3 regions of the Rahnella aquatilis CIP 78.65 genome follow, and region 2 is predicted to be linked to each of the others. Evidence: predicted binding sites of a transcription regulator. Region 2 holds the regulator's gene; each other region holds the start of a gene.
What was found. The regulator PhoB, encoded in region 2, activates phosphate uptake and scavenging genes when phosphate is short. The targets are predictions, from matches to a motif close to CTGTCATAAAACTGNCNNAT.

Region 1: the regulator PhoB is predicted to act here: its motif matches at 3,093-3,112, upstream of pstS (phosphate ABC transporter substrate-binding protein PstS).
Region 3: the regulator PhoB is predicted to act here: its motif matches at 1,786-1,805, upstream of RAHAQ2_RS12810 (phosphoethanolamine transferase).

What each region holds. Positions count from the first base shown of each region.
Region 1 covers NC_016818.1:4,840,988-4,846,533, reverse strand. The annotation lists gene pstA (phosphate ABC transporter permease PstA) at 1-796, opposite strand, end outside; gene pstC (phosphate ABC transporter permease PstC) at 798-1,754, opposite strand; gene pstS (phosphate ABC transporter substrate-binding protein PstS) at 1,947-2,987, opposite strand; gene rluF (23S rRNA pseudouridine(2604) synthase RluF) at 3,204-4,076, opposite strand; gene glmS (glutamine--fructose-6-phosphate transaminase (isomerizing)) at 4,254-5,546, opposite strand, start outside.
Region 2 covers NC_016818.1:3,684,355-3,689,900, reverse strand. The annotation lists gene sbcC (exonuclease subunit SbcC) at 1-1,973, opposite strand, end outside; gene sbcD (exonuclease subunit SbcD) at 1,970-3,208, opposite strand; gene phoB (phosphate response regulator transcription factor PhoB) at 3,447-4,136, shown strand; gene phoR (phosphate regulon sensor histidine kinase PhoR) at 4,159-5,478, shown strand; gene RAHAQ2_RS16735 (helix-turn-helix domain-containing protein) at 5,512-5,546, opposite strand, start outside.
Region 3 covers NC_016818.1:2,834,935-2,840,480, forward strand. The annotation lists gene RAHAQ2_RS12800 (DUF2891 domain-containing protein) at 1-724, shown strand, start outside; gene lpxA (acyl-ACP--UDP-N-acetylglucosamine O-acyltransferase) at 768-1,565, opposite strand; gene RAHAQ2_RS12810 (phosphoethanolamine transferase) at 1,917-3,551, shown strand; gene RAHAQ2_RS12815 (LysR family transcriptional regulator) at 3,588-4,484, opposite strand; gene RAHAQ2_RS12820 (phenolic acid decarboxylase) at 4,627-5,136, shown strand; gene RAHAQ2_RS12825 (alpha/beta fold hydrolase) at 5,222-5,546, opposite strand, start outside.

The sequences.
Region 1 (5,546 bases), 1.2 Mb from region 2:
GTTGCCATTCACCGAACGGGCTCATCGCAAACTTAAAGATAGTGACAGGCAGGTTAGCAATAGGCTGCATCATGTCGGTGCTCCAGAACTGGTTGGAGAGCGACGTAAACAGCAGCGGCGCAGTTTCACCGGCAATACGGGCAATTGCCAGCAGGATCCCGGTGATAATGCCGGAAACCGAAGCTTTCAGTGTGATGGCCGAAATCATTTTCCACTTCGGCGTACCCAGCGCGTAAGCCGCTTCACGCAGGCTGTCCGGCACCAGTTTGAGCATATTTTCCGTGGTACGGATAACAATGGGGATCTGTAACAGCGCCAGCGCCAGCACACCCGCCCAGCCGGAAAAATGACCCATTTTTGCCACCATGATGGTGTACACAAACAAGCCCACAACGATGGATGGCGCGGAGAGCAGAATGTCGTTAATGAAACGAATGAATTCAGCCAGCCAGGATTTACGTCCATATTCAGCGAGATAAATCCCTGCCATCACGCCCAGTGGCGTACCAATCACCGTGGCCCATAAAATCAGTAATCCGCTGCCCGCAATGGCATTCGCCAGACCGCCGCCCGCCGTATTCGGTGGTGGGGTGTTTTCTGTGAACAGCGCCAGCGACATCCCGTCAACACCTTTAACGATAGTGGTGAACAGGATCCACACCAGCCAGAACAGGCCAAACGCCATGGTCAGCATGGAGACCATCAGTGCCAGACGGTTTTTCTGACGGCGCCACGCCTGACGTTTTCGACGCGATTCCAGTAATGCTGGGTTACTTTGCATTTCGAGTGTCGTCATCTTAACGGCCCTCTTTCTTAGCCAGACGCAGGATCATCACTTTCGACAGCGCCAGAACAATAAAGGTGATGACGAACAGGATCAGCCCCAGTTCCATCAACGCAGAAGTGTGGAGACCGGCTTCCGCTTCGGCAAATTCGTTCGCCAGTGCGGAGGTAATACTGTTGCCCGGCGCGTACAGCGATGCGCTGTCGAGCTGGTAGGTGTTACCGATAATGAAGGTCACCGCCATGGTTTCGCCAAGTGCGCGTCCCAGACCTAGCATCACGCCGCCAATCACCCCGTTTTTGGTGAACGGCAGCACGATGCGCCAGATCACTTCCCACGTAGTACAGCCAATGCCGTAAGCAGATTCTTTCATCATCACCGGCGTTTGCTCGAATACATCACGCATGACGGAAGCGATGTACGGGATGATCATAATGGCGAGAATGACGCCTGCTGCCAGAATACCGATACCGAACCCCGGCCCGGCGAACAGCGCGCCAACAATCGGGATGCCGGAAAGCACGTCGCCCAATGGCGTCTGGAAATACTGCGCGAACAGCGGGGCGAAAACGAACAGACCCCACATGCCATAAACAATACTGGGGATCGCCGCCAGCAGTTCAATAGCAATCCCCAGCGGGCGTTTCATCCAGTTCGGTGCCAGCTCGGTGAGGAATAGTGCGATACCAAAGCTGACGGGAACAGCAATCAGCAAGGCAATAATGGAAGTGACCACCGTCCCGTAAATCGGTACCAGTGCACCAAATTGCTGATTCGGGGCATCCCAGGTTTTCGTCCACAGGAAGGACAATCCGAACTTTTCAATGCTCGGCAGGGAAGCAATAAACAGCGAGACGATAATGCCGCCCAGCATAAATAGCACTATCAGCGCTGCCAGTTTAACCAGCGCGCCGAAGAGGATGTCACCGTTTTTGCCAGGTGCCTTGATAGCCGGCTTGTATTCAGCCATACCACTCTCTTTTAATTCAGATTTAATTCCCTCCCCGGCCGGAGAGGGAATGAAGCAGAGTTACTATACCCAAAATAACTGGAGTTGCACCAAGGCAGCAAGCAAGTGAATCCCGAATCACTGACTTAAGTCAGTGATTCGGGTGAACGAGCGCAGCTAACGCCGGTGCAGCTTCAGGTATGACGGGTATTCCTAGTACAGTGCTTTGCCGCTGCTGTCTTTGATATTGGTTTTCCAGGCTGCACGGATCTGTTCTACAACAGAAGCTGGCAGCGCGGCGTAATCCAAATCAGTCGTCAGTTTGTTGCCGTTTTTGTAAGCCCAGTCGAAGAACTTCAGCACTTCAGTGCCCTTCGCTGCATCTTGCTGGTCTTTATAAATCAGGATGAAGGTGGTGGAGCTGATTGGCCACGCATTATCACCTTTCTGATTGGTCAGATCCTGAGCAAAAGTTTTGCTCCAGTCAGCGCCTTTAGCGGCTGCACTGAAAGATTCTTCCGTCGGGCTGATGGCTTTGCCGTCTGCATCTACCAGCTTGGTGTAAGCCAGATTGTTTTGCTTAGCATAAGCATATTCTACGTAACCGATTGAACCTGGCAGACGCTGTACGAATGCGGCCACGCCGTCATTGCCTTTGCCGCCGAGACCCGTTGGCCAGTTCACAGTAGAACCCGCACCGATTTTGTCTTTCCACTCGCTGTTCACTTTCGCCAGATAGCTGGTGAATACGAAGGAAGTACCGGAACCGTCAGCACGGCGAACCACCGCGATGTTGGTGTCTGGCAGTTTCACGCCCGGGTTCAGCTTAGTGATCGCCGCGTCGTTCCACTTTTTGATTTTACCGAGATAAATGTCACCCAGCGTTGCGCCATCCAGAGTCAGCTGACCTGATTTGATGCCCGGGATATTCACCGCCAGAACCACGCCGCCGATCACGGTAGGAAACTGGAACAGACCGTTTTTATTCAGATCTTCTTCTTTCATCGGTGCATCAGATGCGCCGAAGTCAACAGTTTTGGCGATGATCTGTTTTACGCCGCCGGAAGAACCGATGCCCTGATAGTTAACCTGAGTACCGGTTGCTTTCTGGTAGGCATCAGCCCACTTAGCGTAGACAGGTGCTGGGAAGGTACCGCCAGCGCCAGTCAGGCTAGTGGCAGCGAAAGCAGACATTGCTGTGAGGGAGAAAGTCGCTGCTACAAGACCGGCGACGGTGTTACGCATCAATTTCATGTTCCACTCCTGGTGGTTTTAAACTTCCCGACTGATGTCGACGTTAATTAAAGTGTTTGGCACAGGAGGAAAATAGGACAGTTTAGTGACAGTAAAATGTACGTAATATGACAGTTTTATGACACCGGTCACAATTCAAGCTATACGGGCAAAATGCGGGGGTTTTAAGCAAAAAATGCCGGTTATTACACCGGCGGGTAATGAAAAGCGGGGAAATTAACGCCCCTTCTTCTTACGGCCAGGCTGGGCAAAACGCTTACGGGATGCGGAATTAGCGTCAGGTTTTTCGCTGTTTTTCGTTTTAGTGACAGCCGGTTTTTTAGCCTGAACAGGTTTTGATTGCACTTTTTTCGCCGGCTTGTCTTCAGACGACGAGTTTTCAATCAGCTTAAATAATTCGATCAGTTCATCATCGGTCAGATCACGCCATTCACCCAGCGGTAATCCTTTCAGATTGATGTTCATAATACGCACACGTTCAAGCTTAGTGACTTCGAAACCAAAATGCTTAGTCATGCGGCGGATCTGGCGGTTAAGCCCCTGCACCAGCGTAATGCGAAACACCATCGGTGCTTCTTTCTTCACTTTGCATTTTTTGGTCACGGTGCCGAGCATCGGTACACCCGCGCCCATACCGGCAATAAACTCGTCAGTAATCGGTTTATTGACAGTCACAATATATTCTTTTTCGTGGTCGTTACCGGCACGCAGGATTTTGTTGACCAGATCGCCATGATTGGTCAGTAAAATCAGACCCTGCGAATCTTTATCCAGACGGCCAATCGGGAAGACGCGTTTACTGTGATTAACGAAATCACGGATGTTGTCGCGCTCACCTTCCTCCATCGTCGTGATAATGCCTACAGGCTTGTTCAGCGCAATGAGCACCAGATCTTCTTCATCACGCGGCTCGATAAGCTGACCATTCACTTTCACCACATCGCCGGCAAACACCTGAGCCCCCACCGCAGCACGCCTGCCGTTGATAAAAACATTTCCCTGTTCGATGTAACGATCGGCATCACGGCGCGAGCAGATACCGCTCTCGCTAATGTATTTGTTGAGACGAATGGAGGAGTTGGTCAGCATTCAGCGGGGTACCTTCAGAAAAACGCGAACTATACCTTATCCGGGGCGGGTTACGAAGCCTGAGAGAAGAGAATCGTGACCGGCTACTGGCAAAGAGGGGATCAGGCAACAACATTCTGGAAATAGAAAAGCGCCCCGGGAGGCGCTTCTATATCGCATAGCTAAAACCGGACAGTCTTATTCGACAGTCACAGATTTCGCCAGATTACGTGGCTGGTCGACGTCGGTGCCTTTAATCAGGGCAACGTAGTAGGACAGCAACTGGAGCGGAACGGTGTAGAAAATCGGAGCGACAATTTCTTCAACGTGTGGCAGTTGAATAATCTTCATGCCTTCGCTGTCGATAAAACCCGCGTCCTGATCGGCAAAGACATACAGCAGGCCGCCACGGGCGCGCACCTCTTCGATATTCGATTTCAGTTTTTCCAGCAGTTCGTTGTTTGGCGCTACCACGATCACCGGCATATCCGCATCAATCAATGCCAGCGGGCCATGTTTCAGCTCGCCCGCCGCATAGGCTTCCGCGTGAATATAAGAAATCTCTTTCAGCTTCAGCGCACCTTCCATTGCGATCGGGTATTGATCGCCACGGCCAAGGAACAGGGCGTGATGTTTATCAGAGAAACCTTCCGCCAGCGTTTCGATGGTTTTATCCAGCGACAGCATTTGCTCGATACGCGCAGGCAACGCCTGAAGCGCGTGAACAATGTCGTGCTCAACTTGCGGACGCATCCCTTTCAGGCGGCCCATACGCGCCACCAGCATCAGCAGAACGGTCAGTTGTGTGGTGAACGCTTTGGTTGAGGCTACACCGATTTCGGTGCCCGCTTTGGTCATCAGCGCCATATCGGATTCACGCACCAGGGAAGAACCGGCTACGTTACACACCGCCAGCGAACCGAGATAACCCAGCTCTTTTGACAAACGCAACGCTGCCAGCGTATCTGCCGTTTCACCAGACTGAGAAAGCGTGATGATCAGGCTGCCCGGACGAACAGCGGATTTGCGATAGCGGAATTCTGAGGCGATCTCGACATCGCACGGCATGCCCGCCAGCGACTCAAACCAGTAACGCGCCACCATGCCGGAATTGTATGACGTGCCGCAGGCGATAATCTGCACGTGCTGAACACGCGATAAGATTTCGTCCGCTTTTTCGCCCAGTTCGCTCAGATTCACTTCACCATGACTGAAACGTCCTTCCAGGGTGTTTTTGATTGCCAGCGGCTGTTCGTAGATTTCTTTTTGCATGTAGTGACGGTAAACACCTTTATCACCGGCGTCATACTGCACTTTAGATTCGATTTCTTCACGCTCGACGGCATGACCGTTTTTGTCATAAACGCTGACCGAACGGCGTTTGATTTCAGCCACATCGCCTTCTTCAAGGAACAAAAAGCGACGGGTTACAGGCAACAGCGCCAGCTGATCGGAAGCAATGAAGTTTTCCCCAACGCCGCGGCCAATCAC
Region 2 (5,546 bases):
TGCAGCTCCCGCGTCAGTTGTTCATGCTGGCTGATCAGTGCCTGAGTCTGCTGCTCTTCTTCGTCGCGGGCAGTCAGCCATTGTGTGATGTCGGCGGTGTCATGCAGCGTAAATGTCAGATTCAGCGGCGTACTGAGCTGTTGCCAGTTGGCGGTATGCGCATTCAGTTGCTGCTGATCCTGCTCCATCTGGGTTTGCAGACGCGTTTGCTGTTCTTTCAGGTTTTTGATCTTCGCCGCCAGTTCGATACCGCTGGCTTTTGCCGCATCGAATTCCAGTTGCATTTTCTCGACGCGCTGCGCCGTTTCAGAAGGTTTGATCTCCTGATAGTGTTCAACCGCCGGATGTGATGTCGAGCCGCACAGCGGGCAGGCCTGGCCGCTTTGCAAATTCGCGCGTTCGGCTTCGAGACTGACGATCAGCATTTCCTGTTTATGCAGCGCTTTGACGTCATTCAGATGTTCCAGCTGTTTCTGGCATTGCTGGCGGATCGCACCCAGGCGCTGTTCTTCCTCTGTCAGTTGCGTCTGATATTGCGCAAAATCTTTATGTTGTTGCTGCACGCGCTGGTTCAGTTGCGGGAAAATTTGCGCGAGTGAAAACAACTGCTGACGCACCGGCCTGAGCAGCATCAGTTCCTTTTGCCGTTTCTGCAAGGCCGCCAGCGGGTGCTGCTTTTCCAGTCCGGTCTGGCGCTGCTGTGCGGCGTTAAGGGCTTCGGTTAGTGCGGTCTGGCGGGTCTGATGCTGACGACTTTCTTCATCCAGCTTCTGGCGTTCCGCCGTGATTTGCAGCAACGTCGCGCTTTGTTCAGCGGCCTGTTTCTGCGACTCACCCACCGCCTGCTGTGTTTCCGCCAGCGATTTGCGCCATTGAGTGATTTCGCCGTCCAGCGGCAGGATTTTTTCTTCGATCAGCGTCTGCATCCGGCGCTGTTCTTCGGCCTGTGTCTGCCGTGCCGTTTGAGCCTGTTCTTGCGCCTGTTTCAGCGGCGTCAGCTGCACAAGCTGCTGTTCCTGCTGCTGCGTCAGTTGTGTCAGCCATTGCTGAAGGCGTTGTGATTCGTCCTGACAACGCTGGCGATCAACGAGTAACGGACGCAGTTTTTCTGCCGGTTCACTGCGCGCCAGTTGCTGTAACTGCGGCGCGGCGGCCAGATTTTCCTGCTCTGCGGCGGCCAGTTGCTGCTGAAATTGCTGCTGTTTTTGCTGCATCTGCTGCCATTGTTGCAGCCAGTTCAGATCCTGCTGGCGTTGCTGCGCCTGCTGGCTGAGACTGATTTCCTGCGCGTTCAGTTCAGCACGTTGCGCTTCCAGCGTCTGGCGCTGCTCTTCGCTGAGCAGTTCGATTCCGGCCATGCGCTGATGCAGGCCGTCCAGCGCAATACGCGCTTCTTTATGTTGTTCAAACACGCGTTCAGACAGCAACCCGTAAATTTCGGTGCCGGTCAGTTCTTCCAGCAGTTCGGCGCGGTCATTGGCATCGGCATTCAGAAACGCGGCGAACTGCCCCTGAGACAGCATCATCGATTTGGTGAAACGGCCAAAATCCAGCCCGGTCAGGGTGGCGATGGCGTCGAGTTTGTCGCGTACTTTATCGGCCAGGATTTTGCCGTCGGCCAGTAACGCCAGCTCGACTTTCGGTGCCTGCAGATTCCCGTCAGGGGAATTTTTGGCACGCCGCTGGCTCCAGAATGCGCGGTAACCCACACCTTTCACTTCAAACTCCACTTCCGCCAGTGATTCGGCAGTGTGGCGGGTCATCAGTTCGTTCTGACTTGGCGTGATATTCAGCCGTGGCGTCTGATGATAAAGCGCCAGACAAATAGCATCGAGCAGGGTGGTTTTCCCGGCGCCGGTCGGGCCGGTGATGGCGAATAATCCGTTGCTGGCAAACGGCTCGGCGGTGAAATCAATTTTCCATTCGCCTTCCAGCGAGTTCAGGTTTTTTAAACGAAGGCTGAGAATTTTCATCGTGGGCTGTCCTCCGCGCTCTGACCGCTGGTGACCTGTTCAACAACCTGCGCGAACAATGTGCGCATCCGCGCCTGACGGGGTTCATCAGGGGCCGGCTCCAGCGCCAGCCGCCGTTCAAAGACGTCGCTGACACTCAGTTCGCTGAGGGTTTCTTTTTCCTGCTGCCCAATACTGCTGATGCGTTGTTCTTTGCTGCGGCGTAACAATACGACTTCCACCGGCAGATCGGCCGTTAGCGCCTGAATGCGCCGTTGAATATCACTGAGGTAATCCTGCGTGGCGACTTCGATATCCAGCCAGACGGTTTTTTGCGCATCGCCGCCTTCGAACTGCGCCAGTTGCTTTTCAATCTCCGCCAGCGAGCCTTTGATTATCTGCATTGGCTGGAAAACGGGGATTTCCAGTGTCTCGATGGTGTTGAGCGTTGCGCCGTCGAAATCGAGCAGATATACGCTTTTGGCCTTGCTCAGCTCGTCAAAACTCAGGGCAATCGGCGAGCCGCTGTAACGGATATGATGCGTTTTGGCGACGCACTGCGCGCGGTGAATATGCCCCAATGCCACATAATCGACCGGCGGAAAGGCCTGCGCCGGAAACGCATCAAGCGTGCCTATATAGATGTCGCGCACGGAATCAGAGGTACTGACGCCGACAGTCGTCAGATGGCCGGTCGCAATAATGGGCAGCGGCACGCCCAGTTCGTCACGTCTGGCCTGCGCGGCCTGCCACAGTGCGTCATAATGCGCGGCGATGGCTTCCTGCAACGCCAGTTGTTTGTCGCTGCCGGACTGACCGGCCTGGCTGGCGAGCAGATCACGCGGACGTAAAAACGGGATGGCGCACAGTACCGCGCCCGGTTTTCCGTCACGCTGACGGAGCACTAAAACCTGTTCAGAAAGGTTTTCACCGACGGTAGCAATCACCCGCGTGTTCAGGCAGGAAAGTAGCTCGCGCGATTCATTGAGTGTGGCGACGGAATCGTGGTTGCCCGCCAGCACCACCAGCTGGCAGCCGGTGTGTTGTAATTCCACCACGAAGCGGTTATACAATTCGCGGGCATAACTGGGCGGCGATCCGGTATCGAAAATATCGCCCGCGACAATCACGGCATCGACCTGATGTTGCTGCACCTGACCGGTCAGCCAGCGCAAAAATGCCTGATGTTCGGCTGCACGGCTTTTAGTGAAAAAGTACTGGCCGAGATGCCAGTCTGACGTGTGGATCAGGCGCATGAGACTCCCGTATGAACCCTGGATGACGACGATGGGGCAAAGTATAAACGCCAGCGGGGGAAGCTGTCCCCGATAAATCAGACCAATTTCAGCAAGATGGCCGCTAAATAGAAGAAATGTATCTGTCATAGTTGACTGTAATGAACCATTCTTTTCATTCATAAATCTGTCACAAAACTGACGCATAATGGCGCCCGCAATCAAATAAAAGATCGCTAACCTATTGGCAGGACCTACGATGGCTAGACGTATATTGGTGGTTGAAGACGAAGCTCCAATCCGTGAAATGGTGTGTTTTGTACTGGAACAAAATGGCTATCAGGCCGTAGAAGCTGAGGATTTTGATTCAGCGATCGGGCAACTTGTTGAACCTTACCCTGAGCTGATCCTGCTCGACTGGATGTTACCTGGCGGTTCCGGTATCCAGTTTATTAAGCATCTTAAACGTGAAGCACTGACCCGCGAAATTCCGGTGATGATGTTGACCGCACGCGGTGAAGAAGAAGATCGGGTGCGCGGCCTTGAAGTCGGTGCCGATGATTACATCACCAAACCGTTTTCTCCGAAAGAACTGGTTGCCCGCATTAAAGCCGTGATGCGTCGCATCTCGCCAATGGCGGTGGAAGAAGTGATCGACATGCAGGGTTTAAGCCTGGATCCGTCGTCTCACCGTGTGATGGCCAATGAGCAGGCGCTCGATATGGGGCCGACCGAATTCAAGTTATTACACTTCTTTATGACCCATTCCGAACGGGTATACAGCAGGGAACAGTTGCTCAATAACGTTTGGGGCACTAACGTTTATGTGGAAGATCGCACGGTAGACGTGCATATTCGTCGTTTGCGTAAGGCGCTGGAAACCAGCGGACATGACAGAATGATCCAGACTGTTCGCGGTACCGGATACCGTTTTTCAACGCGTTATTGAGTCCTCACAGCGGAGAATCTGTGTGCTAGAACGTTTGTCATGGAAACGATTGGCCGGTGAATTATTTCTTTTTTGCCTGCCAGCGTTAATTCTCGGTATCTTCGTCGGCCATTTCGGCTGGCTCCTTTTTGTGTCGCTGGCTGCGGCACTGGGCTGGAATTATTACAATCAGCTCAAACTCTCACACTGGTTGTGGCTTGACCGCAGCATTACGCCGCCGAATGGTCGCTGGAGCTGGGAGCCGCTGTTTTACGGGCTGAACCAGATGCAGATGCGCAACCGGCGCCGGCGTCGCGAATTAGGTCAGCTCATCAAACGCTTTCGCAGCGGGGCCGAATCACTGCCGGATGCTGTGGTGCTGACCACGGAAGACGGCAATATTTTCTGGTGCAACGGGCTGGCGCAGGATTTGCTCGGTTTCCGCTGGCCGGAGGATAACGGACAACATATCTTCAACCTGCTGCGTTATCCGGAATTCCGGCTGTGGATCCAGACCCGCGATTTCAGCCGGGCGCTGAATCTGCAACTCAATAATGAGCATTACGTCGAGTTTCGCGTCATGCCCTATTCCGAAGGGCAATTGCTGATGGTCGCGCGCGACGTGACCCAGATGCGTCAGCTCGAAGGCGCGCGGCGTAACTTCTTCGCTAACGTCAGTCATGAACTGAGAACGCCGCTGACTGTCTTGCAGGGGTATCTGGAAATGATGGAAGACGCCAAGCTGGAAGAGCCTTTTCGCAGCAAAGCGCTCGATACCATGCAGGAACAGACGCGGCGGATGGACGGGCTGGTGAAACAGTTGCTGACACTGTCGAAAATCGAAGCTTCAGCGAATATTGATTTGCATGAAAAAGTCGATATTCCGGTGATGCTCGGTATGCTCGAACGTGAAGTGCAAACGTTAAGCAACGGCAGGCATGAAGTGGTGTTTCGCATTAATGACAAGCTGAAGGTCTTTGGTAATGAAGATCAGTTGCGCAGCGCGGTGTCGAATCTGGTGTATAACGCCGTCAACCACACGCCAGCCGGTACGCGGATTGAAGTCAGCTGGCAGCAAACGCCGCATGGCGCACAGTTCCAGATCAGTGATAACGGGCCGGGCATTGCGCCGCAGCACCTGCCGCGCCTGACCGAACGTTTCTACCGCGTTGACAAAGCCCGCTCACGCCAGACCGGCGGCAGCGGCCTCGGGCTGGCGATCGTCAAACATGCGCTCAGCCATCACCACACGAAACTTGAAGTCATGAGTGAAGTGGGGGTGGGTACGCGCTTTATGTTTACGCTGGCACCGAAGTTGATTGTTCCTCAGGAACAGGCCAGCCAAAGCGATGTGAAGGGATAAAAATCAAGCCACAGCAACAAGCTGTGGCTTCTTTTAGCAAATGATCTGTAAACCTTTTTCTTCGATTA
Region 3 (5,546 bases), 850 kb from region 2:
TGAAATGGCTTATCTGCAACAGCCGCAACATGCCGGATTTGAACGGCCGTATGGCTGGGCATGGTTTCTGGCGCTGAGCCAGCAATTGCATGAGATGGACATGCCGCAGGCTGCTGAATGGGCGAACACGCTGGCACCTGTGAGCCGGTTTTTCGAAAAGAGTTTTAGCGTGTTTCTGCCAAAGGCGACCTATCCCCTGCGGGTCGGCAGCCATTTCAACACCGCCTTTGCACTGGCGTTAACGCTTGATTATGCCCGCTGCGTTAAGCATCACAAACTGGCGGAACTGATTGAAGAGACGGCGCTGCGATGGCATCTGGAAGATGTGCATTGTCAGGCGTGGGAACCGGGCGGTGATGAATTCCTTTCGCCATCCCTGATGGAGGCTGAACTGATGCGCCGCGTATTACCGGCCGAAGCGTTTGTGACCTGGTTTGGCCGTTTTCTGCCGGATCTGGCTCACAGCCAGCCCGCAACACTGTTTACCCCCGCCACGGTCACTGACCGCAGCGACGGTAAAATTGGCCATCTGGACGGGCTGAATCTCAGCCGCGCCTGGTGCCAGCGTTCTCTGGCCTCTGCGCTGCCAGCGGGCGATCCGCGTGTGGTTTTGCTGCGTCAGACGGCAGAAGCACATCTGCACAGCGCGCTGAACCACCTTGACAGCACCTACATGGGCGAACACTGGCTGGCAACCTTTGCCCTGTTAGCACTTGACGCCTGACAGCCCTCTTCCTCTGTTTAGCCGCAGGACTGTCGTGGAGTCGTTAGCGAATGATCCCGCGCGCCGAACGAAGGAAAAAAGTATTGAAGTGGCACAGTAATGGATATTCCGCGCTGAGCCGCTCAATTTCTGACTTCACACGTTCCACTCCTTCCTGCTGGTGATAAAGCAAATCGTACAGATAGCGGATGATGTTTTGCTGCGTACTGCCAGCCTGGCAAAAATCTGCTGTCTGCTCGTTTATCCCTTTAGGTACCGCACGATTTCCACCTGCCATCACAAACGGTGGAACGTCCTGCACCACGCAAGTATTGGCAAGAAGATGGGCACCTGCGCCAATAATACAAAATTGATGCACTGCGCTCAGGGCATCAATCCGCGCATCATTGCCTAATACAACATGCCCTGCCAGCGCACTGTGTTCGCCGATAAACGTGGCATTTCCCACCTGACAATCATGGCCAAGGTGCACGCCCCGTTCAAAAACATTCAGATCCCCTATCCGCGTCATGCCGCCGCCCTGCGCGGTACCGCGATGTAATGTGGCGTGGCAGCCAATCTGGTTTCCATTGCCGATTTCCAGCCCGGTCTCTTCTCCGGCGTATTTCAAATCCTGACTGACTTCGCCAATGGACGAGGCCATGCCAATCTGGTTATCCGTGCCAATTTTGGTATTGCCGTTGATGACGACATGAGAAGAAATGTGGGTTCCTTCGCCGATTTGCACACCGGCGGAAATAAGACAGAAAGGCCCGATAACCACTCGCGGGCCGATAATGACACCTGGCTCTATGATACTGCTGGCCGCAATTGTGGCCGAAGATGAAATCAACACAAACATCCTTCTGACAGCCAGCAGGCAGTCAGTGGTGAATTAAACCGGTCAGGCATAATCAGGGAAAGATCAAAATGAGCGGAGGGAAACGCACTCAGAGAGGTTTAAACAAGGGAGTGTTTCTTTGAACATTCACATCGCTACGCCGCCTAGCATAAGGCTTCAGGGTCAAAAAGACGGTCTCTTATATTTTATTTATTTTCTGAACCTTTTCGGAAATGCTACATGATGAAAATTTTATGACAGGCAGATTAAGGCTTTCTTAAGCTTGAATGACTATTATATTGATCATTCATTTCTATACGTTATGTTTCCCTCACATCAACGCTGCTACCGTCATTCTGTTGGGAGTTTTCATTGCGCAATATATTCCCGAAGATCAGTTATTTTACGCTGACTTTACTGCTGACCCTGTATTTTACGTTTGTTGTTAACCTGCCGATTTTACTGCACTTTTACCGTATCTTACATGCACTCCCCGCCTACAGCCTGGCCTTTGCCCTGAGCATTCCGGTCGCGCTGTTCGCCGCACTGAACTTTGTGTTCACCCCTTTCAGCTTCCGTCCGTTGCTTAAACCTTTCTTTATTATTGTGCTGCCGGTCAGTGCTCTTGCCAGTTTTGCGATGATGACCTTCCAGGTCGTCTTTGACCGCGGCATGATTGAAAATATTCTTGAGACGCAGTCGGCTGAAGCGTCGTCTTACCTGAATCTGAAAGTGGTGCTGTGGTTTGTCTTCACCGGCGTTTTGCCCGCTATTTTGCTTTTCCTGACGCCGGTCAGCTATGAAAAAACGCCACTGCGCCGTCTGGGTGTCCGTCTGGTGTCGATGATCATTTCATTGCTGGTCGTGGCCTCCGTCGCCGGGGTTTTCTACAAAGATTATGCCTCCGTGGGCCGTAACAACCGCACCCTGAATCTGGAAATCGTGCCGACGAACTATCTTTACAGCGCGTTCCAGTACGTGAATCACCGTTACTTCACGCCGAAAATACCGTTCCAGACTATTGGCAACGATGCAAAACTGGTGCAGCAACCGGGGCAAAAACCGAATCTGGTGTTCCTGGTGATTGGAGAAACGGCGCGGGCGCAAAACCAGTCGTTTGAGGGTTACGCCAGACCGACTAATCAGTACACACAGGCTATTCCGGACGTGGTGTTCTTTAATAAAATGACATCATGCGGCACGGCGACGGCCATTTCTGTGCCGTGCATGTTCTCGGATATGAAGCGCACCCGCTACGATGCCAACCGCGCCCGTAACAGTGAAGGCCTGCTGGATATCCTGCATAAAGCCGGGGTTTCGGTGTTCTGGAAAGACAATGATGAAGGCTGTAAAGGCGTATGCGACCGGGTGCCAAACATCACCATAGATACCCAAAAGGACGGGAAATATTGTGATGGTGATACCTGCTACGACATGGCACTGATGCAAAATATCGATGATGACATCAAGACGGACGGCAAAAATACGCTGATCGGCTTACATTTGATCGGCAGCCACGGCCCGACGTATTACAAACGCTATCCGCCGGAATTCCGCAAGTTTATGCCAGACTGCCCGCGCAGCGACATTGAGAACTGTTCGCAGGAACAACTGGTGAATACCTATGACAATACGCTGCTTTACACAGATTACACGGTGTCGCAGGTGATTGAAAAAGCGGAGCAGTATCAGGATAAGTACAACGTGGCAGTGATTTATCTTTCTGACCATGGTGAATCTTTAGGTGAAAATGGCCTGTATCTTCACGGCACGCCTTACAGCGTGGCACCGGCGCAACAGACCCACGTGCCGATGCTGTTCTGGCTGTCAGAAGGCTATGTCAAAGCGCAGGGAATAGATATGCAATGCCTGAAATCTAATGCCGCGAACAAAGACGTTTCGCAGGATAACCTGTTCCACACGGTACTGAGCGCGATGGACGTACAGACCTCAGAACGGGATCCGCAACTGGATATTCTGGCGACCTGCCGGACATCACAAAAGTAATTACGCCTCCTGTTGAAACGGTTTGCTGCCTGAACGTTATGGCAGCAAACCGCACTCCTTCAGTATGCTTTGTGCCAGTGCGCTGACCGTTTTATCGAACCTCTCCGATTCATTATCCATCACCATATACAGAGCCGTCTGCCGTACCGTTCTCGCGGCTAATTCCAGACGACGGAGCAAACCGCTCTCCAGCGCTTTTTCCACACTTTCCAGCGGCAGCCAGCCGTACCCTACACCCACCGCAATCGCTTCCATCGCTGCCCCGACGGTGGTGAATGTCCAGTTGGCCACGGGGCCGGAGCGTACATTTTCTGCATGCGGCGAGTGCCGGTCGGCCACGCTTATCAGCGGGAAACGTGCCAGATCCTCTGCGGTCAGCGGAACGGCGAGACCCATCAGCGGATGATCGCTTTTCGCCACCGGTACAAAATCCACGTCAAGCAGGAAACGGCCCTGTATCGCATTTTCCGGTGCCAGCGTGGTGATGTATAAATCGGCTGATCGTTCATTTAATTGCTCAAGACTTTCGCCGCGCAGAATTTCCGTCAGATGTACCCGGGTATCGGGAAACTGCTGCTGAAAATTTTTGAGCGCGCGAAACAAACGGTATTTGGGAAAAACGCTGTCGACAACCAGGCTCAGTTCGGTTCGCGTTCCGCCTTTCAGCCCGGCAGCACGGTGCTCAAGTTGCAAAAAGGCGGAAATCAACGGCGTTGCCTGCATCAGCAACGCCCGCCCCTGTTCGGTCAGGGTGGCTTTGCGGCCATGAATTTCCAGCAACGGCAGGCCAAGACGCTCCTGCAATCCGCTCAGGGCATAACTGACAGAAGACTGGCTGCGGTTCAGCACCCGCGCCGCCAGCGCATAACTCCCCTGTTCAATGACCGTTTGTAATACCACCCACTGCTCAAGTGTGGTCCGGGGAAGTGGCATACTGTTAACTCCTTCAGAAAAAAACACATCGGAATTTTAGATTATTTTCATCTGAAATTAGCGTTTTTTTATCAATTTTTTAGCGGGTAATATCTCTCTATCGAAACAGCACGTTTCCTGCGACACATCATTAAGGAGAATTATCATGAGCAGCTTTGATAAACATGACCTGAGCAATTTTATCGGTAAACACATTGTTTACACTTACGACAACGGCTGGAATTATGAAATCTATGTGAAAAATGCTGAGACGCTGGATTATCGCATTCACAGCGGGCTGGTCGGCAACCGCTGGGTGAAAGACCAGAGAGCCTATATCGTGCGTGTGGCTTCTGATGTGTACAAAATTTCCTGGACAGAACCCACCGGTACAGATGTCAGCCTGATTGTGAATCTGGGTGACAGCGTGTTCCACGGCACCATTTTCTTCCCGCGCTGGATCATGAACAACCCGGAAAAAACCGTGTGCTTCCAGAATGAACATATTCCGCTGATGAATTCTTACCGCGATGCCGGACCCGCTTATCCGACTGAAGTGATCGACGAATTCGCCACCATTACCTTCGTCCGTGATTGTGGTGCGGATAATGACACTGTGATCGACTGCGCGGCCAGTGAGTTACCGGCTAATTTCCCGGATAATCTGCGTTAATCGCTAAACAGCAGGCATAAAAAAACCGCAGCCCGTAAATGGCTGCGGTTTTTTATGAACAGGGTTTCAGGAATACAGGAACCTCTCAGCGCGCCAGCGTTTTCAGCAACGCCGCATTGAATTTTTCCGGTTCTTCCATCTGCGGAGCGTGGCCCAGACCTTTAAACTCAATCAGTTTCGCGTGCGGGATCAGCTTCGTCACTTGTTTACCCAGCACATTGTAATGACCGATTTTTGCTTTCACCGCAGGCGGCGCAATATCGCTGCCGATGGCAGTGGTGTCAGCCGTCCCGATCATCAGCGTGGTCGGTACGCGCAGATTTTTGAATTCGTAGAACACCGGCTGCGTGAAAATCATGTCGTAGATCAGCGCCGAGTTCCACGCCACCAGCTTGTGCCCCGGCCCGTTG